2 regions of the Erwinia tracheiphila genome follow, and region 2 is predicted to be linked to the other one. Evidence: predicted binding sites of a transcription regulator. Region 2 holds the regulator's gene; the other holds the start of a gene.

Region 1 (14,954 bases), 1.8 Mb from region 2:
ATTTAGTTATGTTGGACCTGAAGCAAATCAATAACGATGTCCATCAAATCCTTGTCGGTGTATCAAACCATCGTACGCTTGATTTTGCACGCTATCTGGCAAAGAAAAATATTCGGACATGGGTGCGCTATGTTATCGTGCCTGGCTATTCTGACGATGACGATTCCGCCCATCGCCTGGGGAAGTTCACGCGTGATATGGATAACGTAGAGAAAATCGAACTGTTACCCTACCACGAGCTTGGAAAACATAAATGGGTTGCGATGGGCCATGAATATAAGCTGCATAATGTGCATCCGCCCAAAACCGAGACCATTGAACGGATAAAGGATATTTTGTCCAGCTATGGTCATAAGGTAATATACTGATCTACATACTTAATGCAACAGATCTGCTTAAGCATGCGCAATCGGCGTAACATGATGATCGGCTTTACGCAGTAGCATCACCAGATACAGCAGCGACACGCCGGCAATCATGACAAACAGCATATGATCGGAATAATTCTGCATCAGTGCTGATGTCATTGCAGGGCCAGCAAGGCTGCCGATAGTGTAGCTAAGTAGCAGGGCCTGATTCATCGCAACCAGTTGATGATGCACCACTTTCTCACAAGCCCATAACATCGCAACAGGGTAAAGCGTGAACCCAGCCCCGCCGAGAATAAAGAGTGCTGGTGCCATTGCGGCGTTGCCCAGCATCGCGAGTGCACCAATAATAATGGCAAATACCTGAACCCGAAGTACAAGTAAGCGGCCGAACCGGTCCGCGAGACGTCCTGTTGGCCACTGACCAACGATGCCAGAGCTGATCAATAAAGCCATCCAGTAACCAACCGTTGAGTCGCTCATTCCCTGGTGAGAAAGATAAAGCGGCATGAGTCCATAAAGTGAACCCAATAAAATACCGGAAATAATGCAGCCATTAATCCCAAGACGTGCGCTACGTAAACGCAATATTGACCACATACGTGATGGCTGAGTCTCTTCATCATTGCTTTTTGCCATGATTTTCGTAAAGACCAGCGGCAGAATGGCTACCAGCACCAGTCCCGTTACCCAGGGAATGACCTGAATCAGTTCCGTTGACACTTTGCTGACAAGAATCTGGCCCACCACGGTGCCGAGGTAGTAAACCATCATATAGGCAGCGAGCAACTGCCCACGGTTGCGGATAGTGCCGCTGCAAAGTAAAGCGCTTTCAACAACCACCCAGAGTAATGCGCAACCGATACCAGCAACAAATCGCCACGCCGACCACGCCAGCAGACCGTTTTGAAAAATCAGTGCCATTGTACCCAGCGCAAAAATAATCGAGGCAATGTAATAGCTGCGGTTGAAACCTAAACGTTTTATCGCTGTACCCGCCAGTAACGTCCCGACCAGGTTACCGCTATACCACGAAGAACTGACCATACCCACCTGCCACGTCGGCAATGAACCGTGAGTAAGCCAAAGTGGTACCAGCGTATTGAGTACGGCAATGGAGATAGTAAGCAGCAGCAGACCACAAAGCAGGACAATTACGGGTCGGGACCAGGTAGACATTATTTAAAACAACCAAAAGGGCGGGGAAATTTCGCGCATCATGCCAGTAAAGAAATTATTGTCAACGGCTTAAAATCGACCACCGCACAATTTGCCCGACAAGGATTTAATTTTTTTATCTGCAATCGCAATACGGCGTGAAATTCATATTCAGAATAGAAGCTATCAAATTGAAATTTATCAATTTATTTTACTATACATTACGCTAATCGATGATATTTATTGCTTGTAGAATTCGCTGAAATATTAAGTTATTTACCTGTCAGGCCTCAAAACTGAAGCAGTAAAGAAAAAAGCCTGCTGGTTAACCAGCAGGCTTCAATGCATTAATTAGCCAATGTATTCCAGCCCTCTCATATATTTCTTCAGTACCTCAGGCACTGCAATTCGACCATCGGCCTGCTGATAGTTTTCCAGTACAGCAACCAGAGCACGACCTACCGCCAACCCTGAACCATTCAAGGTGTGAACCAGACGTGGTTTCTTCTCCGTTTTACTACGGCACCGGGCCTGCATACGACGGGCCTGAAAATCGCCCATATTTGAACAGGATGAGATTTCACGATAAGTGTCTTGTGCAGGCAACCACACTTCTAAATCGTAGGTTTTGCCAGAACCAAACCCCATGTCACCTGTGCACAGTAATACTTTGCGATAAGGCAACTGCAGCAATTGCAGTACTTTCTCTGCATGCCCCACCATTTCTTCGAGAGCCTGCATTGATTCCTCAGGTCGGGCTATCTGCACCATTTCAACTTTATCAAACTGGTGCATACGGATCAGACCTCGGGTATCCCTTCCATAAGCACCGGCTTCCGAACGGAAGCAAGGTGTATGCGCGGTAAATTTCAGCGGCAACGATTCCTCTTCAAGAATTTCATCACGGACCATATTGGTCAGTGGTACTTCTGAGGTTGGTATCAAGGCATAGTCGCTGCTGGAGGCTTCTTCCTCCAACGGTCGCGTATGGAAAAGATCCTCACCAAATTTAGGTAATTGCCCGGTTCCATACAGGGAGGCGTGATTCACCAGATAAGGTACGTAGGTTTCCAGGTAACCGTGCTGCTCCGTGTGCAGATCCAACATAAACTGGCTCAGTGCACGATGCATCAGAGCAATTTGCCCCTGCATAACCACAAAGCGGGAGCCAGTTAATTTGGCACCCATGGCAAAGTCGAGTCCATGGGCCATCTCGCCAAGTTCTACGTGATCGCGAACGGGAAAGTCAAAGTGCCGCGGCTCACCCCACCGGCTGATCTCCAGATTTTCACTGTCATCTTTTCCTGGAGGGACTTCATCTGCAGGTATATTTGGTATCGTCAATGCCAGGTCACGAATCTCGCTTTGTAATGTATCGAGCTCCGCTTTAGCCGCTTCCAGGCGCTCACCCAGCTGGTTAACTTCCTGCAGCAATGGCTCAATGTCTTCCCCACGCACTTTAGCCTGGCCGATAGTTTTGGATCGGGCATTACGTTCAGCCTGAAGTGTTTCCGTTTCAACCTGCAAAACCTTGCGACGTTCCTCTTGCAAACGCAACGTTTCAACATCCAGTTTAAAACCTCGCCGTGCCAGTTTTTCAGCGACTGCGTCTGGCTCATTACGCAGCAGATTGGGATCGAGCATGCTTATCCTGTGATTAATATATTGAAGTAATAAGAGGGTACATACAGTATGCGAATGCGTTGGATTTATTGCTAACCTTACCGCAACACTCTTATCTACGATAGCGTTTTATCGGGCTATTTTGATCCTGTTCTGTCAGCCAGGCCAGCTTTTCGCCGATCTTCGCTTCCAGCCCGCGTGAGGTCGGTTGATAGTATTGCGTTTGTGCCATTTGCGATGGGAAATAATTTTCCCCGGCGGCATAGGCATTTGGTTCATCATGCGCATAGCGATAGGCTTCTCCGAACCCCATCTCCTTCATCAATTTTGTTGGCGCATTACGAAGATGCTCAGGTACATCATAATCCGGGCTTTCACGGGCATCCCGCATGGCCGCCTTGAAAGCCGTGTACACGGCATTGCTTTTCGGGGCGCAGGCCAGGTAAATAATTGCCTGTGCAATTGCTCTTTCCCCTTCCGCTGGCCCGACACGGGTAAAACAATCCCACGCTGCGATCGCAATTTGCATAGCACGAGGATCGGCATTGCCGACATCTTCTGAAGCAATAGCAAGCAGCCTGCGAGCCACATAAAGTGGATCGCCCCCAGCGGTGATAATCCGGGCATACCAGTATAAAGCCGCATCAGGCGCAGAACCGCGAACAGACTTATGCAGTGCCGAAATCAAATCATAGTAGCGGTCACCCTTATTATCGAATCTGGCGCTACGTTCCCCTGAAACTTCATTGAGCAGCTGCAACGTCAGTTCACGTTCTCCAGTACTGTTGACTTCGGCCATATCGGCCATCATTTCCAGCGTGTTAAGCGCCCGACGTGCATCACCATTGACCAGAGCGGCAACTGTTTTGCAAGTTTCAGCAGGCAACCTGATATTTTCGTTGCCATAGCCTCTTTCCTTATCTTGCATTGCCTGTCCCAGCACTGCTTCAATTTCCTCGCTGGTTAATGATTTCAGCAGATAAACTCGGGCACGGGACAGCAAGGCAGAATTAAGTTCGAACGAAGGGTTTTCAGTGGTGGCACCAATAAATGTAATGGTGCCATCTTCGATGTGCGGCAGAAAGGCATCCTGCTGACTTTTATTAAAACGATGTACTTCATCAACAAAAAGGATAGTTCGATGCCCCGCATCACGATTTTGTCGGGCGCGTTCAATCGCCTCGCGAATTTCTTTAACACCAGAGGTAACCGCAGAAATTCTTTCGACACCGGCATAAGCATAATGCGCAATAATCTCAGCCAGCGTGGTTTTACCTGTACCCGGCGGCCCCCATAAGATCATCGAATGCAAATGCCCTGCTTCAATCGCCCGCGGCAGAGGTTTACCAGCAGCCAGCAGATGCTGTTGCCCAATATACTCAACCAGCGTGCGGGGCCGCATCCGCGCTGCAAGCGGTTGAAAACTGTTATGGGAAAAATCCAGTGACAGATTCACGCACGCTGACCTCACTGACGTTGATCGTCCACCGTGACACCTTTTGGTGGGGTAAACTGAAATTTATCGGCACTAATCGCGCCATTTTTCTGGCTTTTCAGCGCATAGCTACTGCGCTGCCCATCCTGCTCAACCGCGCTGAATTGATGAATAGTGCCATCAGACGATACATTAATCGTGAACTGCTTCAAATTGCCATCAGCTGACTCAGGGGTCAGTTCGAAACTGTCACCCTGCTGACGTATGTTGTATTGCTTCCAGTCACTATTTTGGTTGCGCGCAATCAAGATAAACGGCGTGTTGCTGGTGGCATCCTTCAGCCAGGTTGCGCTGACCTGCTCAACAAATGGATTGTAAAACCACAGAGTTTTCCCATCTGAAATCAGCACACTTTCGTCCGGTGCTGTCATATGCCAGTTAAAAAGGTCCGGGCGCTTAACCCATAGCTCACCTTGTCCCTCCTGAACTGACTGGCCACTGCCATCAGTTACTTTCTGGGTAAAACTGGCATGAAAACTGTTCACTTTATTAAGACGCTGTTGCAGATCGGAAGAGGCATCCGCTAATACGCTTACAGAAGTGAACGCCGCCAGCAGGCAGCAGGAAAGCACTATTTTTTTCATCACGGCATCCTTATTGAAAACTTTTATATCCCTGAACGTAGGGAAGCTCATGTGGATAACTGTACTCAGGCTGGAACAATAGCAACAGACGACTGTTCCGAATGCCATCAACCACCACTGTCTGATATGGCGTTTCAGTTCTGGGACTCAACGAGCCGCGGTTAATCCGGCCCGCCTGAATGTTAATAGTTTGGTGAAGTATTATTACATTTCATGAGGTGGTGGTGAAAGCACTTCACGATTACCATTATGACCAGGTGATGAGACAATGCCTTGCGCTTCCATCTGTTCAATAATGCGCGCAGCACGATTGTAACCAATTCGGAACTGGCGCTGCACACCGGATATTGATGCCCGGCGTTTTTCAACCACAAAACCCACGGCCTGATCAAACAGAGGATCAAGTTCTTCATCACCATCCATACCAGCTGCCCCCCCTTCGCTTTCCTCACCAGCCGTGATGCTGTCGATATACTGAGGAAGTCCGCGCGCTTTCCAGTCCTGTACCACGGCATGAACTTCCTGGTCACGCACAAAGGCGCCATGAACACGCACTGGCATTGAAGAGTTAGGGGGCATGTATAGCATATCGCCCATGCCAAGCAATGATTCAGCTCCCCCCTGATCGAGGATGGTGCGGGAATCAATTTTGCTCGACACGGTAAAGGCTATGCGCGTTGGAATATTTGCTTTAATAAGTCCCGTAATCACATCAACGGAAGGACGCTGGGTAGCCAGGACCAAGTGGATGCCGGCAGCGCGCGCTTTTTGTGCCAGTCGGGCAATCAGCTCTTCAACCTTTTTCCCGACCGCCATCATCAAATCGGCAAACTCATCCACCAGCACCACAATGAAAGGCAACTTTTCCAATACTGGAGGTATGCTATCCATGCTGTCGCCAGGCTTCCAGAATCGATCGGGAATAGGGCGTCCCATTGCCGCCGCCTGAGCAATTTTTTCATTGTAGCCAGCAAGATTACGCACGCCGAGCGCTGACATTAATTTGTAACGCCGCTCCATTTCGCCAACGCTCCAGCGCAGAGCATTTGCAGCGTCTTTCATGTCGGTCACTACTTCCGTGAGTAGATGGGGGATCCCCTCATAAACCGATAGCTCGAGCATTTTCGGATCGATCATGATAAATCGCACATCTTCCGGCGTGGCTTTGTACAACATGCTGATAATCATTGCATTGACGCCGACTGACTTACCTGAGCCTGTCGTACCTGCGACCAGCAGATGTGGCATTTTTGCCAGATCGGCGACCACAGGCTGCCCTGCAATATCCTTACCCAGCACAACGGAAAGGGGTGAAGGGTTATCCCGGAACTTATCGCACTCCAGAACTTCCCGCATATAGACCGTTTGACGGTGTTTGTTAGGCAACTCCAGCCCAACATAAGGTTTGCCCGGAATGACCTCAACAACACGTACCGCAACCGCAGAAAGGGAGCGCGCAAGGTCGCGAGACAAATTAGAAATACGCGCGGCCTTAACACCTGGTGCCAGGTCAAGTTCGAAACGAGTAATGACCGGACCAGGAGAGATGCCTACCACTTCCGCTTTCACCCGATAATCAGCCAGACGCGCCTCAACCAGACGAGCAGTTTGCTCAAGAGCAAACATATCCACCGGCTCGGCTTCTGCCGGAGGAGCACTCAGTAGGTCAAGAGTGGGTAACGGTGTGGTTGGCCTTTCCAATGGTTGCTCATGGCGTACCAAAAACGGATGGAACAGGCTGTCAGCAACGGACTGTGCAGATGCTTCAGGTTGAGCAGTGATGACAGTTTGCTGTTGCTCAACGGATGATATCTGTTGGGGCGGTATGGCAGGCTGTTGCCATACGGTATCCTGACTCTCAACAATCTCCGAGGGCGTAAACAATGGTTCACCTTGCCCGTCATCGACCAGGTCATTCATCGGCGAGAAATCGAAAGTGCCTGCCGTATTGAGTTGGAAAGTCGGACCTTCTTCCGGTTCTTGCGTATATTGATAACGCTGTTCCTGTTGCGCTGAAAACTGGCGCGCCAGTTCTGCCTGCTCGCGCTCTTCATCAGCATCATCAGCAAATTTTTCACCATAACGATCCTGCTGCTCTGCAAGGAAAGCCTCGCGCAACTGAGCCTGTTCACTTTCTTCCGCACCTTCATCAGTTTCGGCAGATGGCTGAGACAGATCCCTTTGCTGACGCAGTGCATCTTCTTTAGCTTTCTCTTCAGCCATTCGCTGCGAAGGTAATTTAATCCCCCACGAAGCAAGCTCCCGTCGAGTCGGCAGCCTGACCGGATTTGGGCGCGGTAGTTCAGGGCCAGCACCCTGCTTCACCTGCGTATTTACAGACCCACTGGCTGCTGTCAATCCAGGCATAAAGGGCATGGCGGCAGGTATTTCTGCTGGTTTTACATCTTCGGGCTGCGAAACGTCCTGCGAAGAAAAATCACATGATAAAGATACATCACGCCAGTTACCCATGCTCGGAGCATCATCCTGGCCAACCTGAGGCAAAGATATGGCTGGTACCTCTTCAGGCACGGTAAACTCAGACCATTCAGCCAGTGCGTTCTTGTCTGGTATAGACGCCGTTTGGAGAGGTTGCGGAATTGTGGTTTGGCCTTGAGCATCAGCAGATGCTGCCATCACTGGTGGTGTTGGCCTTGCAGAAAGCGATACAGGCTGCGGTACTATTTTTGAATCTTCGCCAGCCCTCACTGAAGCGGGCGGCATAGCTAAAAATGGAGCGTCATCTTCATTATTATGCTGAATAATTTCGTGACGTGCTTTTTTCGGGGCAGACAGGAGCACATCATCACTTTCATCAGATGGATGCGGCAGGGACTCAGAAGATGCTGACCTCTTGTACCACTCTTCTTCGTACTCATCATTCTGGTACTCTTCTTCTTGCCACCGATCATCTTTGCGTGAACGATTACTGGCAAATGTCAGGATGACCATTACCACACTGCCGATTTTTTCGGCAATTATCAGCCATGACCACCCCGTGTAAAGGGTCAAGCCCGCAGCCCATATAAACAGTAATGTCAGCGTTCCTCCTGGACCACTAAACCAGGGTGACATAGCATTACTTAGCAAGCTTCCTATCACACCACCAGAAGCGAAATACCCGATATCATCTGCATTCAGGGCCGCCAGTCCACAGGTTGTCACGACAAGAGCAAGTACACCTATAAGCCGCAATGCTACAGCAAAGTAGTCGATATACTCCTGCATGTTGCACTGACGAAAAACTATCCAGTAAAACCCCAATATTACTGGCGGGATAACATAAGCCATCACGCCAAAGATGAAAAACAGCGTATCCGCAAGCCAGGCCCCCACACCACCACCCAGGTTATGAATGGGTTCATGCCAGGCAGTCTGTGACCAACTGGGATCGGAAGGGTTGAAGCTCACCAGAGCAACCATTAAATAAACGGCGAGAAGAGCAACGATAATTAACAAGGCTTCCAGCAGACGTCGTCCGCTGCTCATCGGTTGTAACGAAACATCTTTATCTTCTGTATATTCCTGGCTCAAGCGCATCTCCAGGTGCTTGTAAACAATGAAAGCAGCAGCGCCGGGCTTACCCGACGCTGAACCTGTATGAATTCACAGGAGTGTACCGAAATCTGTCAGGATTTGCACCCGATGTGTGTTACCGCGTTTTAATCACCAGTCGGTTGCTTTGCTTCACTTCTTCCATGACCACGTAAGTACGCGTGTCGTTAACGCCCGGCAAGCGTAGCAGGGTTTCACCGAGCAATTTACGGTACGCCGACATGTCAGGAACGCGCGTTTTCAATAAATAGTCGAAATCACCTGAAACAAGATGACACTCTTGAGTTTCTTCAAGTTTTTGCACCGCAGCATTAAATTGCTCAAACACATCCGGGGCCCCACGATTAAGAGTAATCTCAACAAATACCAGCAGCGATGCATCAAGGTAGTGTGGATTCAGTTGAGCAGTATACCCAAGAATAAACCCCTGACGTTCAAGGCGACGAACGCGCTCAAGGCAGGGTGTCGGAGATAACCCTACCCGTTTGGATAGTTCAACATTCGAGATGCGCCCATCCTTTTGTAATTCATTCAGAATATTACGATCAATTCTGTCGAGATCTTTACCAGGCCGTTTTTTATTGTCTACCATTATTATTGTCTCTCTTAAAACCTTCCCTTTACCTGCCATCCCCTGCTCAATTTAAATTATCGCAGGGATGTTCTAAGTGAAGTCTGGAGCCTGCTGCGAGATTTACCGCCCATTCGCATGAAGCATGTTGTCTGTCCACACCATGCTTCATTACCAATGACAGACCGGGTATATCTGACCGAAAGCGCAAAATCAGCGAGTTATACTAATTCGCCAGCCGAAACACCCATTGCTTCCTATAATGTTTTCGCAAAAGCCCAGCCGATTGTCAAAGTAAAACAACCTAAATCAGTACAACATGCCGTATGTGTTGCTAACTGGCCATTTTTTAATAGATATTTTGGCCTTATTGCACCATCTGGCATCATCATTTGCTCTGTTTTTGCGCATTATTATCCAAAGTGGATCAGCTTAAATCGATTTAGCCTGTTATAACCATTGTGAACAAAATCGCTGAACGCTTTTTTTGCTCCGGTAAATTCCCTACAATCGCAAACAATCCTGAAAATAAAAACAGTTGAGGGTCTCATGAGCACCGTTAAACACAGTAAATTACTTATTCTGGGTTCTGGTCCGGCAGGCTATACCGCCGCCGTATATGCGGCTCGCGCCAATCTGAATCCGGTATTGATTACCGGTATGGAACAAGGAGGTCAGCTGACCACCACCACTGAAGTGGAAAACTGGCCCGGCGATCCGCACGATCTCACAGGACCGCGGCTTATGGAACGCATGCAGGAACATGCAGAAAAGTTCAACACGGAAATCATTTTCGACCATATCCACAGCGTTGATCTGCAAAATCGTCCGTTCAGATTGACAGGTGACAACGGGGAATACACCGCAGATGCGCTGATTATCGCAACAGGTGCATCAGCGCGCTATCTGGGACTGCCTTCAGAGGAAGAATTCAAAGGCCGCGGGGTTTCTGCCTGTGCCACCTGTGACGGTTTTTTCTATCGTAACCAAAAAGTTGCCGTTATTGGTGGAGGAAATACTGCGGTTGAAGAAGCGCTTTATCTGGCAAACATTGCTGCTGAAGTGCACCTTATTCATCGCAGGGATAGCTTCAGGGCCGAGAAAATCCTTATTGACCGCCTGATGGAAAAAGTTCGCAATGGCAACATTGTGCTGCATACCAATCAGACGCTGGACGAAGTCATCGGTGACCAGATGGGTGTCAGCTCTCTTCGTTTGCGTTCAGCGCTGGATAATACTGAGACGAAAGAACTTAATATTGCGGGCCTGTTTGTTGCAATTGGTCACAGCCCGAATACCGCCATATTCAAAGATCAGCTTGAGCTGGAAAATGGATATATAAAAGTTCAGTCTGGCCTCCAGGGTAATGCGACACAAACCAATATTCCAGGCGTATTCGCTGCGGGCGATGTCATGGATCATATTTATCGTCAGGCAATTACTTCTGCCGGCACGGGGTGTATGGCCGCACTGGATGCAGAACGCTATCTGGATGGGTTAGTTAAAAAGCCCCAGTAACTTGTTAATAAGTTGAGCTAACTTTCCTGCGGGCGACCATAACTGGTCGCCTTTTTAATTGCTGCACGGTACTATTTACCATAATTTTCCCGATTCATCACGGGCCGCGCCGACGGCTCACTCGCGGGCTTCCCAAAAGATATGAATAAATCACGGCAGCAACAACTATTGCGCTGGCTAAAATGCCAAAGCGTCCACGGTAAAGGCTGGCTGCGGCTTTCGCAGCTTCTCGGCATTTTTAGTGCGCTGTTTATACTGGCGCAGGCATGGCTGATGGCTGACATGTTTCAGTCGCTGATTGTCGATAACCTGCCCCGCGAGAACCTTTTTTCGCAGTTTATTATGCTGATCGGCTGCTTTTTTCTGCGCGCTCTTCTGGTTTGGTTACGAGAAAAAGCAGGATTTGAATATGGCAACGTTATTCGCAGAAACCTCCGTGAAAACGTGCTAAACCGACTGGAAGTGCTCGGCCCCGCGTGGATACAGGGAAAACCAGCGGGAACCTGGGCCACTTTGCTGCTCGAACAAATTGAAGATATGCAGGATTACTTTGCACGCTATTTGCCTCAGATGCTGCTGGCAACACTTATTCCCTGCTTAATTTTGCTGATTTTGTTGCCGATCAACTGGGTGGCAGCCGTCATTCTGTTTGTCACTGCGCCGTTGATTCCGTTATTTATGGCGCTGGCAGGAATGGGCGCTGCGGATGCCAACCGGCGCAATTTTAAAGCGCTGGCAAGACTTAGCGGTCACTTTCTTGACAGGTTACGCGGGCTTGATACGCTCAGACTCTTTTATCGCGCAGAAAAGGAGACGCAGGATATTCGCATGGCCTCAACGAATTTTCGCCAGCATACAATGGCCGTTTTGCGCCTCGCTTTTCTCTCATCCGCCGTGCTGGAATTTTTCGCTTCACTTTCCATCGCCGTGGTCGCGGTTTATTTTGGTTTTTCGTATCTGGGTGAACTCAACTTTGGCCACTATGGACATGGGGTGACACTTTTTGCAGGATTTTTGGCTCTGATTCTTGCACCTGAGTTTTTTCTCCCTTTGAGAGAGCTGGGTACATTTTATCATGCCAAAGCGCAGGCAATAGGTGGAGCCGATGCGCTGGAAGCGTTTCTGACGGAAACGGCAGAAATACCAGCTGAACGCGGCGAACAGGAACCGGACTTCAGCCATGAATTCAACGTGGTGGCTGAAGGACTCAGGATACTTTCACCACACAATACATTACTGGCAGGCCCTCTCAATTTTACCCTGAGTGCTGGCAAAAGAGTTGTGCTGATTGGTCAGAGCGGTGCCGGCAAAACATCATTACTGAATGTGCTACTAGGCAATCTTCCTTATCAAGGTTCGCTTCGCGTAAACGGTGTGGAGCTGCGTGATGTCCGACAGAAATACTGGCACCAGCACCTGGCATGGGTCGGGCAGAATCCTCACCTGCCAGCCAATACGCTGGCTGAAAATATTGCGCCTGATGGCAGCAGAGACCTGGCGAGACTGCAGCAGATTTGTGATACAGCGGCCGTGACAGAGTTCATCCCACATTTACCTGACGGCCTCGCAAGTGAAATCGGTGAACAGGCCGATAAACTTTCTGTTGGCCAGACACAGCGTGTCGCAGTAGCCAGAGCATTGTATAAATCCTGTAAAATGCTTTTGCTGGATGAACCGACAGCCAGCCTCGACAGCCGAAGTGAATATCATGTTAATAAAGCATTAATTGCAGCGTCTTACCAACATACCACCTTACTGGTAACTCACCATTTACACTTACTGCATCTGTGGGATGAAATCTGGCTTATGCACGAAGGCAGGCTGGTTCAACAAGGCAACGTCGAGCAACTTTCACAAGAGGGTGGCCTGTTTGCTCAACTCATTTCACGCGACAGGGGATAATTTATGAAGATTTTACGCCCTTTTCTTGCGCTGTATCGCCGTCACTTTTGGCGTCTGACTTTGGGCGTAGTGCTGGCGATGATTACGTTGCTGGCCAGTATTGGGCTGCTCACCCTGTCAGGTTGGTTTCTGGCGGCTTCTTCACTTGCTGGCATGGCAGGGTTGTTCAGCTTCAACTACATGTTACCCGCAGCAGGCGTTCGTGGCGCAGCGATCGTTCGCACCGCTGCTCGTTATTTTGAGCGGTTAGTAAGCCATGATGCTACGTTCAGAGTACTTGAACATTTGCGGGTGTTTTCCTTCAGCAAACTTTTTCCCCTCTCTCCGGCGAAGCTGACAGACTTTCGCCGTACCGATCTGCTGAACAGGTTGGTTGCGGATGTCGACACCCTGGATCATCTTTACCTGCGCATCCTTTCCCCCTTCGTTTGCGCACTTATAGTAATCCTTGCGATAACAGCGGGGTTAAGTTTTCTGGACTGGCAATTAGCACTGTTGCTGGGGGGCATACTGACGTTAACTTTACTGTTGCTTCCCCTGCTTTTTTATCGCCCGGGCCTTTCAGCAGGTCAGACGTTAACAGCCCTTCGGGCGCAGTACCGCGCACAGCTTACCGACTGGCTGCAAAGTCAGACGGAACTGAAATTGTATGGCGCAGCTCAACGCTTCAGAAATGATCTGCGGATGACCGAAGCAAAATGGCAGAATGTACAGCGCACACAAAGCAGTCTGACAGGTCTTTCACAGGCTTTATTGTTGTTGATTACTGGCACCAGCGTTGTGCTGGTTTTTTGGTTAAGCGCTGGTGGTATCGGGAATGAGACACACCCTGGGGCGCTAATTGCCCTTTTCGTTTTTTGCGCACTTGCCGCTTTTGAAGCAATTGCACCCGTCGGCGGCGCTTTCCTGCACCTCGGGCAGGTTATTGCTTCAGCAGAACGATTAACACAGATAATCAATCAGCCGCCCGCCGTTATTTTTCCCACCCGCCAGCAAGGCGGGGTGACTACGCCAGCGTTGAGTATACACAATGTCAATTTTTCTTACCCAAATGGCCGAAGTGTGCTGAATGACGTTTCACTGGACGTGAGCGCCGGTGAACATATTGCTCTGCTGGGGCGAACGGGCTGTGGCAAATCCACGCTATTGCAGCTGCTCACGCGCGCCTGGGATGTCGATAGCGGAGACATTGTTATTCATGGCCAGCCACTTAAAAAATGGGACGAAGCCTCGTTACGTAGCATGACCAGTGTGGTGACGCAGCGCGTTTATCTTTTTAGTGGAACCCTGAGGCAAAACCTTTGCCTGGCCGCATCAGAAAGCAGCGATGAACAATTAACCGATGTGTTATATCAGGTTGGACTGGATGGATTACTTCTCGACGGTCAGGGATTGAACAACTGGCTTGGTGAAGGAGGTCGCCAGCTTTCAGGTGGCGAACTTCGTCGTTTGGGACTCGCTCGCGCTCTGCTGCACGGCGGTTCTTTGCTGTTGCTGGATGAACCCACTGAAGGCCTTGATGCTGAAACCGAGCGGCAGATTCTCACCCTGCTGCATGAGGTGGCAAAAAATAAGACGTTGATCATGGTTACACATCGATTACGTGGGCTGGCGCATTTTGACCGGATTTGCGTTATGGAAGAGGGATGCCTGGTTGAACAGGGCAAACATCATGATTTAATCGCAAAGCGCGGATGCTACTGGTATTCTCATCAACAATTTACGTTATAGTCAGAGGCCTCGGTGCGGAAGAGATTATTTTCATGCGTCTGATCCAACTTTCCAGAGATTCACTCAGCTTTCCTCCGCCAGAAATGGCTCTGCGCGAACCTAACGGCCTGCTGGCAATAGGGGGCGATCTCAGCCCTCCCCGTTTACTAAGTGCTTATTATCGTGGGATTTTCCCGTGGTTTTCAGCGCGCGATCCTATCCTGTGGTGGTCACCGGATCCGCGCGCTGTACTTTACCCAGATAAATTTCATCTCAGCAGAAGCATGAAGCGTTTTCATCGGCATTCACCCTATCGCGTTACAATGAACCAAAACTTTTATGGTGTGCTTGAAGGCTGTGCCAGTGACCGCCAGGAAGGTACCTGGATCACTCACGAAGTTAAACGAGCATGGTTGAAACTATCAGAGGCCGGACATGCACAGTCCATCGAAGTCTGGCTGGGAGATGAG
Region 2 (14,954 bases):
CAATTTTGCAGCGACATAATGGCTTCTGGCTGAGAATTCGGCGTTTTACATTGAGCGTGATAACATAACAAACCGATCTGGCTCTGGAGTAAATGATGACAGTAAACACCGCTGAAAAAATTCTTTTGCAGGCCGAAGCACTCTGCCAACAACGCAGCGTCAGGCTGACACCTCAGCGGCTGGAAGTGCTTCGTCTGATGTGTCAACACCAGGGCGCCATCAGCGCGTATGGCCTGCTCGATTTACTTCGCGTCAGAGAGCCACAGGCAAAACCGCCTACCGTTTATCGTGCGCTGGACTTTTTACTGGAACAGGGTTTTGTACATCGTGTTGAGTCCACAAACAGCTACGTGGTGTGTCATCATTTCGAGCAGCATTCCCATGTTTCCGCCATGCTTATTTGTGATCGCTGCGGAGCAGTATCAGAGCAGCACGCCGATGGAGTGGAAAAAATATTAAAAGCTTTGGCTCTGCCTTCAGGGTTTATTCTGACTAACAGCGTTATTGAGGCACATGGCTTGTGCAAACTGTGTGTCGAAGTGGAAGCCTGTAAACATCAGGATGCATGTGAACATGATCATGCACTGTCCCCCCGGAAACGCGGGCGTTGACTACGGGTGTTTTAAGGAATTATTGATACTCAAGGCCGTTATGTAGGGAGGAAAAGCAACCAGCGTACAGACACATCCCTGTGCCACCAACTTTGAAAATCATACCTCAACGGTGATTATTTTCAGAAGTGGTGATTGTTATGGCTTTCCCAGTCACTGAGTTCTTTCTCTGCCTGATCCTTAGCGTAGCCGTAACGTTCCTGTATTTTACCCACCAACTGATCGCGCTTACCTTCCTACTACGGTCATATAGTCGTCAGTGAGCCTGCCCTCTTTCACTTCACCTTTAATCTGTTTCCAGTTGCCGCTGGCTTCATCTTTATTCATTTGCGTTATTCCTTCAACCAGACGTTAACAGACTTGGTGATATCGTTTCAGAAAATCTACGATTGCAAAATTATGCGCTATGAAATACTGAAATTACAGTTAAATACAGTATAAATTTTGCAAATCACACGAATCAGGATTGAAATTGCTACCGTTATTGATTGGATAAGAAAAAAATTAACAAAATCAGGACATAAGAGGCGAAAAGGTTGAGTAACAGAATATGTCAACTGGCAAACCAGTTATTGTTGCGCCAGTGATTTCACCAGATTGCCCCGAGGGTGACACCACGCATTATCAGAAAAACAGTAACTTCCAGCCACAAACCGTGATTGTCCAGGATCGGCACGGTAAAGAGTGTTAAACCATAGCTACAGACTGAAATCAGCATACCGTTACGCATCTCTCTGGCACGCCTGGCGCGAATAAACATGCCGTCCGGCAGATAACATATACCCCACAGACTGGCAGGATCGATTGCCAGAACCCACCGCCACGCCGCCAAGATAGCTGGCATTATTAAGATGATCGGTTACAACGGTATCAACCAGACCAAGGAGTGGCACACTGATATTGGACAGGATCATTGGCAATGCCAGCCGCCAAAGATGCCTGTCAGAATGACTGAAGAATCGCATCATCACCCACTGGCTGACGGAGTTACAATTCAGCCCTCAGCACAATGGGGCGCGATGGCCAGCAAAAACAAAAAGTCTTTTTGTGAACAGATGCTTACAGCCAGTTACCGTTACGAATCACACCGACTGCCAGTCCCTCGATAGAAAGGATTTGTTTGTTAAGATCGACGACGATCGGCTGAAAGTCGCTGTTTTCAGGCAGAAGCTGTACGACATTCCCCTGTTTCTTCAAACGCTTCACGGTGACCTCATCATCAATGCGCGCGACCACAACCTGCCCATTATGCACATCCTGCGTTTTATGCACGGCAAGCAGGTCACCGTCCATAATGCCAATGTCTTTCATCGACATGCCACTAACGCGCAGCAGGAAATCTGCGCCAGGCTTGAACAAGTCAGGATCAACCTGATAGTGCCCTTCGATGTGTTGTTCCGCCAGCAAAGGCTCACCTGCCGCAACGCGACCAATCAGAGGCAAGCCTTCATTTTCTTCCATCATCAGACGGATACCCCGCGAGGCACCAGAGACAATTTCAATGACGCCTTTGCGCGCCAGCGCTTTAAGATGCTCTTCAGCCGCATTAGGGGAACGGAAACCAAGCTGGGTTGCGATTTCTGCACGCGTTGGCGGCATCCCAGTCTGATTAATGTGTTCACGTATCAGGTCATAAATCTGCTGCTGCCTTGCTGTTAATGCTTTCATCCCGCCCCCTGGTTGTTTATACAGTCAACTGTGAGTATATACAGGTATTTGCACATTGAAAACTAAAGTTAGGCAAAAGACAGCCATCGATAAAGTTATGCGAGCGCTAGAGAACATGCGCGAACAGCAACGTACCCCAGACAAAGATGGCCAGCAAGATAGCCAGTAAAACAGCCGCCGACCCCATATCTTTGGCTCTGCCGGACAGCAGATGGTAGTTACTACCGGTACGATCGACTACGGCCTCAATGGCGCTGTTGATCATCTCGACAATCATAATCAGCCCAACAGAGCCAATCATTAACACCCGGCTTATTGCATCAATGTCCAGCCAGCAGGCAATGATAATAGCTACGATCGCCACCACGGCTTCCTGACGGAAAGCCGCTTCATTCTGCCAGGCAGCACGGATACCTTTCCACGAGTACCCAACCGCTTTAATAATGCGAGTCAGTCCGCTAACACTGTTTGTCATGTTTGAAAAAACCTTTATATCGTAATAACGTCAGCAAACAGGGCGAGCACATTTCGCGTCACCACAGATCTCAATGGCGCTTTCTGATATGCTTGCAGCGTTTTGCTAACAAGAGGTTTCATATTGTCTATGTCAGGCTGGCGTAGTTTTTATTATAATACACTGAATTTACCGGTAAAAGTTTTGGTAAGAAGTAAGGCCATTCCTAAAGATCCCATTACTGAACTGGGACTGGATACCTCACGCCCTATTATGTATGTGCTGCCATACGATTCAAAGGCCGATCTTCTGGCGCTACGCGAGCAGTGCCGCAAGCAGGAACTTCCCGACCCGCTGGAACCCTTGGAAATAGACGGAACTGTGTTACCCCGGCATGTGTTTATTCATGATGGCCCCCGCCTGTTTCCATATTTTGTCCCTAACCTGGAATCGGTGAGGCTGTTTCACGATTATCTGGATTTGCATCGCAGCAATCCTCATCTTGATGTGCAGATGGTCCCGGTTTCGGTCATGTTTGGCCGGGCACCGGGCCGTGAGATTCAGGGTGAAGAGCAACCCCATCTGCGTATGCTTAACGGTATTCAGAAATTCTGTGCCGTACTGTGGCTGGGGCGTGACAGCTTCGTGCGTTTTTCGCCGATGGTTTCCATGCGCCGTATGGCAACCGAACACGGCACGGATAAGACTATCGCGCAAAAGCTGGCAAGAGTGGCACGAATCCATTTTGCCCGCCAGCGTCTGGCCGCCATTGGCCCTCGTTTGCCTGTCCGCCAGGATTTGTTCAATAAGCTACTGCAATCAAAAGCGATCGTAAAAGCGATTGAAGATGAAGCACGCGGTAAAAAAATCTCTCTTGACAAAGCCCAGCAGAATGCAGTGGAACTGATGGAAGAGATTGCGGCTGACTTCTCTTATGAAGCCATCCGCCTGACCGATCGCGTGATGGGTTGGTTGTGGAGCAAGCTCTATCAGGGAATTAACGTGAACGGCGGTGAGCGCGTGCGTCAGCTGGCGCAGGACGGTCATGAGATTGTCTACGTGCCTTGTCATCGCAGTCATATGGATTACCTGCTGCTTTCCTACGTGCTCTATCATCAAGGCCTGGTGCCGCCACACATTGCCGCTGGCATTAACCTGAACTTTTGGCCTGCCGGGCAGATTTTCCGCCGCCTCGGCGCATTCTTTATCCGCAGGACCTTCAAAGGCAACAAGCTTTATTCCACTGTCTTCCGTGAATATCTGGGTGAGCTGTTTACCCGTGGTTATTCCATTGAATACTTTGTGGAAGGTGGCCGCTCACGTACGGGCCGTTTGCTTGATCCTAAAACCGGCACGCTGTCGATGACCATCCAGGCGATGCTGCGCGGCGGTAATCGCCCGATCACCCTCGTGCCAATCTATATCGGGTATGAGCATGTCATGGAAGTGAGCACCTATGCTAAAGAGCTGCGTGGTGCCACCAAGGAAAAAGAAGGCTTTATGCAGATGGTGCGCGGGCTGAGAAAGCTACGCAATCTGGGTCAGGGCTATGTCAACTTTGGTGAACCCCTGCCGCTGGTCAGCTATCTTAACAGGCAGGTGCCTGAATGGCGTGAGGCCATTGATCCCCTTGAAGCACAGCGTCCGGCATGGCTGGCACCCGCGGTAAACGATATTGCTCAACGCATGATGGTGCGAATCAATAACGCCGGTGCGGCCAATGCCATGAATTTGTGTGTAACCGCCCTGCTGGCTTCCCGCCAGCGCTCGCTGACTCGTGAGCAGATGATCGACCAGCTGGACTGCTATACCCAACTGCTGCGCAATGTCCCCTATTCGCCAGACGCAACCGTGCCGGACCTGACGCCAGAAAAGCTGCTGGACCATGCATTAGGGATGAACAAGTTCGAAATCGAACAGGATAACATTGGCGAAATTATCGGGCTGCCACGCGAGCAGGCGGTGCTAATGACCTACTACCGCAATAACATTCATCATATGCTGGTGATGCCTTCTGTTATCGCGGTGATCCTGACGCAACATCGTGAAGTCACGCGTGCCGAACTGCTTCGCCAGGTCAGCGTTATTTATCCCATGCTGAAAAGCGAGTTGTTTTTGCGCTGGGAAAAAGACGAGCTGCCCGGCTTGCTGGATGCGCTGATCGGCGAGATGGCTCATCAGGGTCTGCTGAACGCAGATGAACAGGCGCTTCGCCTTTCCGCATTGCGTTTTCACACCCTACAATTGCTCGCCGCAGGCGTGCGTGAAACGCTACAACGCTACGCCATCACCTTCTCCATTCTGAGTGCCAATCCGTCAATTAATCGGGGCACGCTGGAAAAAGAGAGCCGTACAATGGCACAGCGTTTGTCAGTGCTGCATGGTATCAACGCTCCAGAATTTTTCGACAAGGCGGTGTTCTCAACGCTGGTACTGACGCTGCGCGACGAAGGTTATATCAGTGATACCGGCGACGCGCTGGTTGAAGAAACGCACAAGGTTTATCAGATGCTGGCTGATTTAATCACTCACGAAGTGAGAATGACCATTGAAAGTGCGGTTGCCCAGTAACGCAGGATAAACACCGTGTCAGCATGGCCTGAGCATGCTTGCCACAACTGCTAACGGCGTCCTTAACAGACGCCGTTTCTTCTTTTCTGAGCCTGAAACCAACGGTTATTTTTGCTGACCAAACCCTGTCTGTCGCGCATAAGGACAGCAGGGCGTAAGCAGCTGACGGCACCTTACAGCCATGCGGCAAAAGGAGCGGTACTCAGCGCTATTCCAACAAATAACACCAGCCCGACGTAATTGTTATTTAAAAAGGCATGAAAACAGGCGTCACGATCACGGTGAATAATCAATCTTTGCTGATAGATAAACAGTGCCCCTACCAGCATGACAGACCAGTAAAACGCTCCCCCGAGCTGCATTATCCAGCCCGTGAGCAGCATTAAAACCAGCGTGGCGAATTGCAGCAGGCCAACGATGAGCTTATCAAAACGCCCAAACAGGATGGCTGTCGACTTAACGCCAATGCGCAAGTCATCGTCGCGATCCACCATGGCGTATAGTGTGTCATATGCTACCGTCCAGCAAATATTGGCAAAGAACAGCAGCCAGCATACCAGCGGGACAGATTCACTGATCGCCGCCCATGCCATTGGAATTGCCCAGCCAAAAGCAGCCCCCAGCACAACCTGCGGCAAATGCGTATAACGCTTCATAAAGGGATAGACCCAAGCCAGCGCAAGTCCACCGAACGAAAGCCAGATGGCCATCGCATTCATTGTCAGCACCAGGCAAAATGAAATCAGCACTAGCCCGACAAACAGGGTTCGCGCCTCTGTGGACGTTACCGCGCCGCTGGGCAGAGGCCGTGATTGCGTGCGTTTCACATGCCCGTCAATTTTACGGTCAGCAAAATCATTCACTACACAACCCGCTGCCCGCATAAAAAACACGCCCAGCATGAACACCAGCAATATATTCAGCGGGGGGATTTGCATGCCGGCCAGCCACAATGCCCACATTGTTGGCCACAGCAGCAGCAGCGAACCTATAGGTTTATCAATACGCATCAGGCGGCTGTAAGCCTGAAATCTACTGGTTGGCAGACTTTTTTCCACGTTACAGGCTCCCTTCTGCTCGCATCGGCCAGTAAAGCGGTGCGGGCGGTAAAAACAGTTCAGTCAGTAATAAGGGTTTATCAGAGAGGCGCAGACGCGAGCGGCGCCCCCACAAGCCCCCAACCTGACCCGGCTCAATAAAATCACGCGTCAGGGTTGAAGCGGCAAAAAGATAATGCCCTAAAGGCCGAGTTCCTAAATGTTGTAACATTTGCTCCGGGCCGTTTAGCGTGGACTCCGGCACAACAGTACGCCCCGCCAGCCAGGGTACGCCGTCGCCACACAGCAATATTTCACGTAGCCAGTATCGCGACGCATGCGGTAATAAGGCCGCTTCGGCTTCAGCCTGTTCTGCCGTAATAAATTCTTCGCAGATAACATTGACCGTCACCTGTTCACAATGCTGTTCAAATCGGCGGGTCATGGAATCCTCTTCCATCAGCCAGTCAAGCAATGTGTCGGTCAACAGAGGTGAAGATGCGGGTAGCCATTCGAGGGTGCGTAGTGTCAAAAGCGCGGGAGCGGTCATTGGCTTCTCCTGGCAAAATACAGGGTGCCACAGTGTAACGCAGAGCGAACGGCAGAACACTTGGCGTTAAACAGAATTTCAAAGTGCCACGAAAACATTTGGCATCGGCAGACACAACGTGCGTAACAACCCGGTAGAAGCCTATTCACGTTTCAGTCGGTTGCTGTTTGCCAGCCAGAGCGTAATGACGAGGATCAGAATGGCGATCGAATAAGCGAGGGTATCAAACGGGTTTTTATGATCGACGATGATCAGCCGAATAATCGCGGTGATGCCAATGTAAACAAAGTAGCGCAGCGGAAAGTGATAGCCTGACTGAAAATACTTCACAATCAGTGCAATAAATTCAAAGTAGAGAAAATAGATAACGATCCCTTCTATCAATAAATAAGAAGAGATCTGTTCACCCGTGTTAAGTAACACGCTGTAAAGATGAATAGTTTCCTTGCAGAGAAATATAGACAGAATACAGGCGAGAGTAATAAGGCCGGTATTCAGTACCATCTGTAAAATCCAGGCAATACGCGCAGCGGTGATCATACAAAATCCTCAGAGGGCGATGTTAACAGTCTTAGTTATTCCAGTCCGTACAATATGCACCAGCGTGATGGAGTTCACAAGTTTCTGCAGGATGCCCACGTGAGATTTTCCGGGCAAACAAAGGGGCGAAAATTCGCCCCGAATGATAACGTCTTAACGGAAATGGTTGTCCCGGTCGCTGGTAATATCATACAACTGGTATTTACGGCCCAGCATCTGGCCACCATCACGCGTTAGCGGCGTCCAGTTGACCTGAGCGTGTTCGCGGGTTAGCGTGGTGGTGAACAGATCCATTGGGATTGAAATGTAGAAACCTTTGGTAAAATCGCCTTCGCCATATTCCTGCGCGGAAACATTGGTTTTGGTTGCATAAGCACCGACGATAATCCCGCTGTTGAACTGACGTGATACGTCAATTGTCACGCCCTTGTCCTGGGCAAGATACTGTCCAACGCTGGCTTTAATCAGCACCTGATGCTCAAAGAACGAGGGCCGCCAGTAGGCGGTCAGATTGCCGACTTTGGTGTTATAGTCGGTAAACTGCATCATATTATCCCAGTCACGCCGTTTGACGTAGTTAGCATCAAGGCCAAACGCCCAGTTAGAAGCCAGCGGACGATACAATACTTCACCCCCTACACCACCGTACATGGTTTCCAAATAACCGCCGTAGACCTGTCCATAGAAACCATTACCGAGGTAATGCATATAGTTGGCCTGTAGATTATTGAGGTAGACGTTGTTCTCAACATAATCGCGGATGTGAGTACGGACACGCGGCAGCGTAGAATCTGTCGGCGTTCCGTTGTAGTTGAACTTGTCGTAGTTGTTGGCCAGGTTAGCAAATACGCTGCCATCCAGCAGCAAATGATTGGTCAGCCAGTAACTGGCATTGCCCATCACGCCGAGCTGGTAGAGATAAAAACTTTCGGGTCCTCCCACCGACTGATTGAGCACCGGAGAAAGGCTGTAGTCCAAATCGTCAGGATCGATATGGTAACCCTGCTCGGCATGATCGGGAACAATCGGCTCTACGCGCTGTTGATCGAGCGTTTTCTCTTTGCCTAACGGATAACCTTCCAGCTGCTGGCGAAGGCTGTCGACGTGGGTGACGGTCGTCACCTGTGGCATCCGGTTACGCGTTTCAGTAACTTTGAGCGTCTCGATATTGCGCGGAAGATGATTCATCAGAATAACATTTGCACGATCAATACCTTCCTGGGTATTGCGGTATTTCGATTGCTGACCAGTTGCATAAAGCGTGTTGCCTTTCACCTGGATATCAGGCGCATTCAGTCCGGCATTATATTTCAGGTCAGTCAGTTGCTCTGCCACCACCGTCGGTTCCAGGAACTCGTCCTGCGGCTGTGGTTTATAGACAGGTTTCGCCAGATCGGCCGAGGCTGAACGCAAGTCGTCAAAGTTTGAACGTAGGGTGAAACCGGCCATAAAGGTGTTGCCACGTTCGTAGCTGACATTCACGTCGGCCCAGTCCGTGATGCGATAAATCGCGCCAACGTTGACTTTACTTTTCTGCTCCAGACGTCCGGCAAAATCGCCCTGGTAATTATTACCTTCGTATTCCACTTTCAGGCGCAGCGGCTGCCACGATGTCTGATATTCAACGCCACCAAACAGCGCGGCCGGGCCTTTAAACATATTTTTTCCGTTAACTGAACCCGCCGTTCCACTGCTACCTGAACGTTCACAATAGCTGCTGTCAGCCCGGCAAAAGGGATTAGTTACCGTGCCGCTGTTGCCCAGATAGCCAAAGCCTAAACCAAGCGTAAAATCAAATGGTCCCCATGCTTTGGTCGCCACAAAATATTCGCTGTCAAACAGCCCCGTTCCGCCGAGGTCACGCGCGCCAAGCGACACTTCTGGCAGCCAGTAACCTTCCTGCCACAAACGGACTTTCAGATCGAAAGCTTTATCTTTATAAGTCTGCCTGCCACTGAAGCTTTCTACCAAACTATAGCGACGGGTCTTCACATCGGTATAGCGGATAGTGGCTTCAAGCCAGGGGAAAAGCTGCACGGATGAGGAATAAAAACGGTACTGATCGTTGTGGCGATAGTTCAGGCTGAATTCGCCGTCCTTCGCCATTCTTGCCGTTGGCACCTGCAATAACCCGGCACCACCAAAGTCAGATTGTGAAGCACCGATGGGGTCGGCAAAGGTGTCAGCATGCGCCTGACATGCACAAGCGACGGAAATCGCCAGCAGGCTGAAGAGATAATTTTTTTTCATCAGTCAGGAATCCTGTGCGTCAGAACAGAGACAATCTGCTGGTTAAGATCTGCAAACTGGTCGGGCAGCGACCAGGAGGAAAAACCAAGGTAAATAATGCTGCCTGGCTCTGGCTCAGTGTGGCGATAGTTCCAGTAAGCAACCGGAACCTTCGTTACATCGCCGGATGGTGCAATGACGGTGGCAATACTGCGCTCTGCACCGCTGAAACGTTCGTGCTCATTTAAATAGTCGACGACCGTCCGACCAGGTAACCATGCTGTTTTGCCACTGTTGGCAATCAGGCCCGCCATAGTCAAGGTCTGCGGTTTTTGCAGAGTGTAAACGCGGTATTCCCCTTCAAGGCGACGATTATCAGCGGTACGAACGCGCACCCAGTCAGGATCAAGCGTGGCAAACTGGCGCCCGGTAACGTTTATTGCAGCAACCTGCTGCCGGACGTTATCCACGATAGCGGCTTTATCGGCCTCATCCTCCGCACGTAATTCGCTGCTCCATGCTTGCAGCCGTGCCAGCAGTTGTTGCTGTTGCTGCACAGCGGCAGTCGTGGCCTGCTTTTCTGCAATCACGGTTCCCGGCCACCAGGTCTTCCCCATCAGCGCAGGGCTTGCCACCAATTGGGCAAATTTTTGTGCATGACTGACCACAGCAGTTTGTGACTGTCCTGGGTAATAAACGGTGACCTGGCTCTCGGCAAACACCTGCATTGAGGTAAAAAGTGCCATTCCTGCAAGACAAGAGATTATTTTTTTCATGATTTTGCGGGCTTCAGGATAATGGTTTCAACGGAGAAATCAGCGCCACCCAGCTGCTGCTGCGACTGGCGAACCTGTCCTGTGCTGGTATCAAACCAGAATATGTTGGTCCACGATTTGCCGGTTGCGGGCAGAGAGACCTGCTCCAGCCAGACACGACAGGGGATTTTTTTGCCTGCCAGATCGAGCACCCGATCCTCGGTTCGTGTGAAGTGCGATATCGCAGTGGCCGCCCGAAATTGACCCGATTCGGTCCAGCTTTGCAGGCTGGTCCAGGTCGCCCCTTCCTTCAAATTGAGCGGATCGGACAAGGGGTCATGGCCGATATTGGTGACGTCCGAGAGATTGTCGCGAAGCCCAAGCGTTTTGACCACGCGACCGTGCTGGGTAACGATGACCGACCTGTCCCGGGTAATCCATTTTTGCTGCCCATTTTCATCAAAGCCCAGCACCACGAAAATGCGCTGTCCGGCATTCAGGCGCAGGTACATGCTGGCATAGGGAAGGTTATCAACCTGTTGACTGGTTACTTCAACGTCATCTGGCCCAAGCAGAGCGAGCTTGACCGTATCGGTAAGTCCTTTCTGCGTCTGAGTGCAGGCCTGCAAAAACAGGCATAAAAGCAGCAGTGGTATATAGCGCACTGGAATGGACCCCTGAGCAAAGTCTGACAATGTAAAAGAATAACCACACGATCGTGTGGTTATGATTAATCTATTTAACTTAACGTGTTGTACTGGTGGTGGTGGTCGTCGTGGTACCGGTATTCGAACCGTTCCCGCCGCTACTTGCTGCCAGCACGACGCCAACCAGCGCGCCTGCTGCGCCAACACCCACAGCGGTTGAGGTTCCGGCAGAGAGCGTCCCAGCCGTTGCGCCTGCTGCGCTACCGACCTCTTCAGGCGCGGCAAAGGCAGCAGAAGCGCCCGCCAAGTATACGATACCTGCAACAGCACATAAGACTTTTTTCATAATTTCCCCTTCATAATTTCCCCTTCATAAATTAATGGATAAACAACCTGAAGGGTTTCAGGCGAGTCCATTATAAAGCATTAAGTTGACAGAATTAATGGAAGGGAATGAACAGTCCGGTCCCATTAATTCTGTCAAAAAATAAAGTCATTTTAGTGCTTTTACGCGTATTTATAATGATTCATTCAATGTCTTAGCATGTATTACTGAAATGATGCATTAATGCAGTGACAGTGACTAATAATGTCATTCAGGTTCAGAACGGAATATTATTGATTAATGCACGTAAAAAATTAGCATAAAAACATTTTATATCAAAACGTTACATTTATTCGGCAGCATAATAAGCTCGCATTAAGTAAAAGTACGTTTCAGAATTATCCTGTATTAAATATCGCAATATCAATATTTTTTGGGATTTTTCTCATAACATATCAGAACGCCTATCCTAGCAGCCACGTATAATGATTTTCTTTTTTTACCCGGACAGAAAAAAGGGCCTTTGTATTAAAATCAGGCCCTGTAAAAATGAATTAAGTCGCGCTCAAAAGAATATTAATCTCGCCAGTTTTTATAACGGTTGATTAGCCCGTTGGTTGAACTATCGTGGCTGCTAACCGCTTCATGACCAGAAAGCTCGGGCAGAATGCGATTAGCAAGCTGTTTACCCAGCTCAACGCCCCACTGGTCAAAGGTGAAGATATTAAGGATCGCCCCTTGGGTAAAAATTTTGTGTTCGTACAACGCAATCAATGCGCCAAGGCTAAAGGGCGTGATCTCGCGCAGAAGGATTGAGTTGGTTGGGCGATTCCCTTCAAAAACCTTAAATGGCACGATATGCGCGACGGACTGCGCATCTTTCCCCGCGTCTGTAAATTCCTGTGCCACCACATCACGCGATTTACCAAACGCCAGCGCTTCCGTTTGAGCAAAGAAGTTTGACAGCAGTTTGTCGTGATGGTCGCCAAGTTGATTGTGGGTGACGGCAGGTGCAATAAAATCACAGGGAATCAGCTTGGTTCCCTGATGAATAAGCTGATAAAACGCATGTTGGCCGTTTGTTCCAGGTTCTCCCCAGATAATCGGGCCAGTTTGATACGTCACCGGCTGCCCGTTACGATCGACATATTTACCGTTAGACTCCATATTTCCCTGTTGAAAATATGCAGCAAAGCGGTGCATGTACTGATCGTAAGGCAGGATAGCTTCGGTTTCGGCATCAAAGAAATTGTTGTACCAAATACCGATTAGCGCCAGCGTAACCGGCAGATTCTGCTCCACTGGCGTGACAGCGAAGTGCTGATCCATGGCATGCGCACCACTCAGCAATTTTTCAAAATTGTCGAATCCAATCGACAGGATGATGGACAGGCCAATGGCAGACCACAGTGAATAACGGCCCCCCACCCAGTCCCAGAACTCAAACATGTTAGCCGTATCGATACCGAACTCACCGACCGCTTTGCCGTTGGTAGAGAGCGCCGCAAAGTGTTTGGCCACATGCTGCTCATCACCCGCCGCTTTCAGGAACCAGTCACGGGCGCTGTGCGCGTTGGTCATGGTTTCCTGAGTGGTAAAAGTTTTGGATGCCACCAGGAACAGTGTTGTTTCCGGGCTGAGGTCCTTAACCGTTTCCGCAATGTGCGTACCGTCAACGTTAGAAACAAAATGCATGTTCAGATGGTTTTTATAGGGACGCAGCGCTTCCGTCACCATAAATGGTCCCAAATCGGAACCGCCGATACCGATATTAACCACGTCGGTGATCGTCTTACCGGTATAGCCTTTCCACTCACCGCTGATAATGCGCTCAGAGAACGATTTCATCTTCTCCAGTACCGCATTCACCTCTGGCATCACATCCTTGCCGTCAACGATGATCGGCGTATTACTGCGGTTGCGCAGGGCAACATGCAGCACGGCACGATCTTCAGTACGGTTAATTTTTTCGCCGGAAAACATCGACTCGATCGCACCCTGCAGATCGGTTTCTTTCGCCAGATCCTGTAATTTGCTGAGGGTTTCACGCGTGATGCGGTTTTTGGAAAAATCCACCAGCATCAGATCGTCAAAGGTGGCAGAAAAAGCTGAGAATCGCTCGCTGTCCCGGGCAAACAGCTCGGCTATCTGCACGTCTTTCATCTCACCAAAATGCTGCTCCAGCGCCTGCCAGGCAGCGGTTTGTGTCGGATTAATACTTTTCATATCAACACACTCTTTTTCAATTGAGAACCGTAAATCAGACCGGACCTTATGTTACCCGTTGCGAACATTCAGCTCCCCTTTTCCTGCAACAGGTTACAACCATTGTCAGCGTGGAATACCCACGCTGTTTGTCCGGGGTGTTTTATCATTCCGTCTGTAGGGTAATGAGCCGCTTAACGTTTCAGTATGAACACAGTTACCGTCGAAAGGAAAAACTTTATGCCAATGCGGTTTCGGCTTTTTTCCTGGTGCCGAATGATATCCGGGAAGGGGATGGAGGGCATTTTAGCCAGGGCCTACAACAATGGCGCATCACGGGATAAGATCCCCCTTTTTTCTCAAGCGGATAACTCAGTCCTATTTTTCTGACTAATGCTGAATCGTTGAAGCGGTAAAGACAGGCCGGCGCGCTACGCAACGTTTTCTACCTTACGCTAATTGAGCACGCGCGTGGCAATAAAACAGATGTTATCCTCCGTCTGTCATTGACAGTCAGAGCATAAAGGGCTATTCCTAATCGACTTGTTGCGCGTCTTGGATGCGCAAGCCAGAAGAGGCGCGTCGCCCAGGCAGTGTGTTGGAGGAACCGAATCCGCAGAAAGCACATGATGGGGTGCGACGCCGAGGTACAAACCACGCGGGTGGCGAGTATCGACTACAGGGGCTGAATCCCTTGGGTTGTCACCAGGATCGTTCGGCAGTCGAACAATCCATACCTGATTGATAAGCGTTGCGGCTACACGCTGCCGCTATGGTTTATCGGGTTAACAAGGTGGGGCGCTTCTGGGTTACCCGTAGTAAGATTCTTTTCTACGTCTACCCCGTTTCTGCTCTTTCCTTGTGACAAGGCTGAAGTCATCTAACCTGACACGAGGTATGTCAAGACATGTCCCAATCTTCATTAATCGTGGCGAAATTTGGCGGTACCAGCGTTGCCGATTTTGCCGCGATGAATCGCAGTGCTGATGTCGTACTGCGCGATCCCAATGTCCGTCTGGTGGTGCTTTCTGCCTCCGCAGGCGTGACCAATTTGCTGGTTTCCCTGTCTGATAGCAAGGAACACGAACAGCGTGTCCACCTGCTGGATGAGATTCGCCGTATTCAATACGCCATTATTGATCGGTTAGATCAGCCGGCTGTCATCCGTGAAGAAATCGATCACCTGCTGGAAAATATCACCATGCTGTCGGAGGCCGCAGCGCTGGCCACATCTAACGCGCTGACGGACGAACTGGTTAGCCACGGCGAACTGATGTCCAGCCTGCTGTTTGTGGAAGTGCTACGCCAGCGCAAGGTGGCGTCTGGCTGGTTAGACGTCCGCAAGGTTATGCGCACCAGCGA

The links. The regulator LexA, encoded in region 2, represses DNA repair genes until DNA is damaged. The targets are predictions, from matches to a motif close to TNCTGTATGTACATACAGNA.
Region 1: a site for LexA is predicted at 8,823-8,842, ahead of LU633_RS15725 (DNA translocase FtsK 4TM domain-containing protein). Genes of this name have one in related genera too.

What each region holds. Positions count from the first base shown of each region.
Region 1 covers NZ_CP089932.1:2,979,580-2,994,533, forward strand. Annotated here, with positions in the region: gene pflA (pyruvate formate lyase 1-activating protein) at 1-368, shown strand, start outside; gene LU633_RS15705 (MFS transporter) at 396-1,547, opposite strand; gene serS (serine--tRNA ligase) at 1,878-3,170, opposite strand; gene LU633_RS15715 (replication-associated recombination protein A) at 3,262-4,551, opposite strand; gene lolA (outer membrane lipoprotein chaperone LolA) at 4,617-5,228, opposite strand; gene LU633_RS15725 (DNA translocase FtsK 4TM domain-containing protein) at 5,433-8,762, opposite strand; gene lrp (leucine-responsive transcriptional regulator Lrp) at 8,881-9,375, opposite strand; gene LU633_RS15735 (hypothetical protein) at 9,493-9,810, shown strand; gene trxB (thioredoxin-disulfide reductase) at 9,904-10,872, shown strand; gene cydD (heme ABC transporter permease/ATP-binding protein CydD) at 11,014-12,774, shown strand; gene cydC (heme ABC transporter ATP-binding protein/permease CydC) at 12,778-14,505, shown strand; gene aat (leucyl/phenylalanyl-tRNA--protein transferase) at 14,538-14,954, shown strand, end outside.
Region 2 covers NZ_CP089932.1:4,737,409-4,752,362, forward strand. Annotated here, with positions in the region: gene zur (zinc uptake transcriptional repressor Zur) at 96-611, shown strand; partial or broken gene LU633_RS24530 (CsbD family protein) at 734-938, opposite strand; gene LU633_RS26385 (hypothetical protein) at 1,162-1,302, shown strand; partial or broken gene LU633_RS26390 (MATE family efflux transporter DinF) at 1,421-1,576, opposite strand; gene lexA (transcriptional repressor LexA) at 1,671-2,279, opposite strand; gene LU633_RS24550 (diacylglycerol kinase) at 2,386-2,754, opposite strand; gene plsB (glycerol-3-phosphate 1-O-acyltransferase PlsB) at 2,884-5,304, shown strand; gene ubiA (4-hydroxybenzoate octaprenyltransferase) at 5,478-6,362, opposite strand; gene ubiC (chorismate lyase) at 6,364-6,891, opposite strand; gene psiE (phosphate-starvation-inducible protein PsiE) at 7,033-7,431, opposite strand; gene LU633_RS24575 (YjbH domain-containing protein) at 7,585-9,681, opposite strand; gene LU633_RS24580 (capsule biosynthesis GfcC D2 domain-containing protein) at 9,681-10,436, opposite strand; gene LU633_RS24585 (YjbF family lipoprotein) at 10,433-11,080, opposite strand; gene yjbE (exopolysaccharide production protein YjbE) at 11,160-11,408, opposite strand; gene pgi (glucose-6-phosphate isomerase) at 11,964-13,613, opposite strand; lysine riboswitch at 14,157-14,404, shown strand; gene lysC (lysine-sensitive aspartokinase 3) at 14,500-14,954, shown strand, end outside.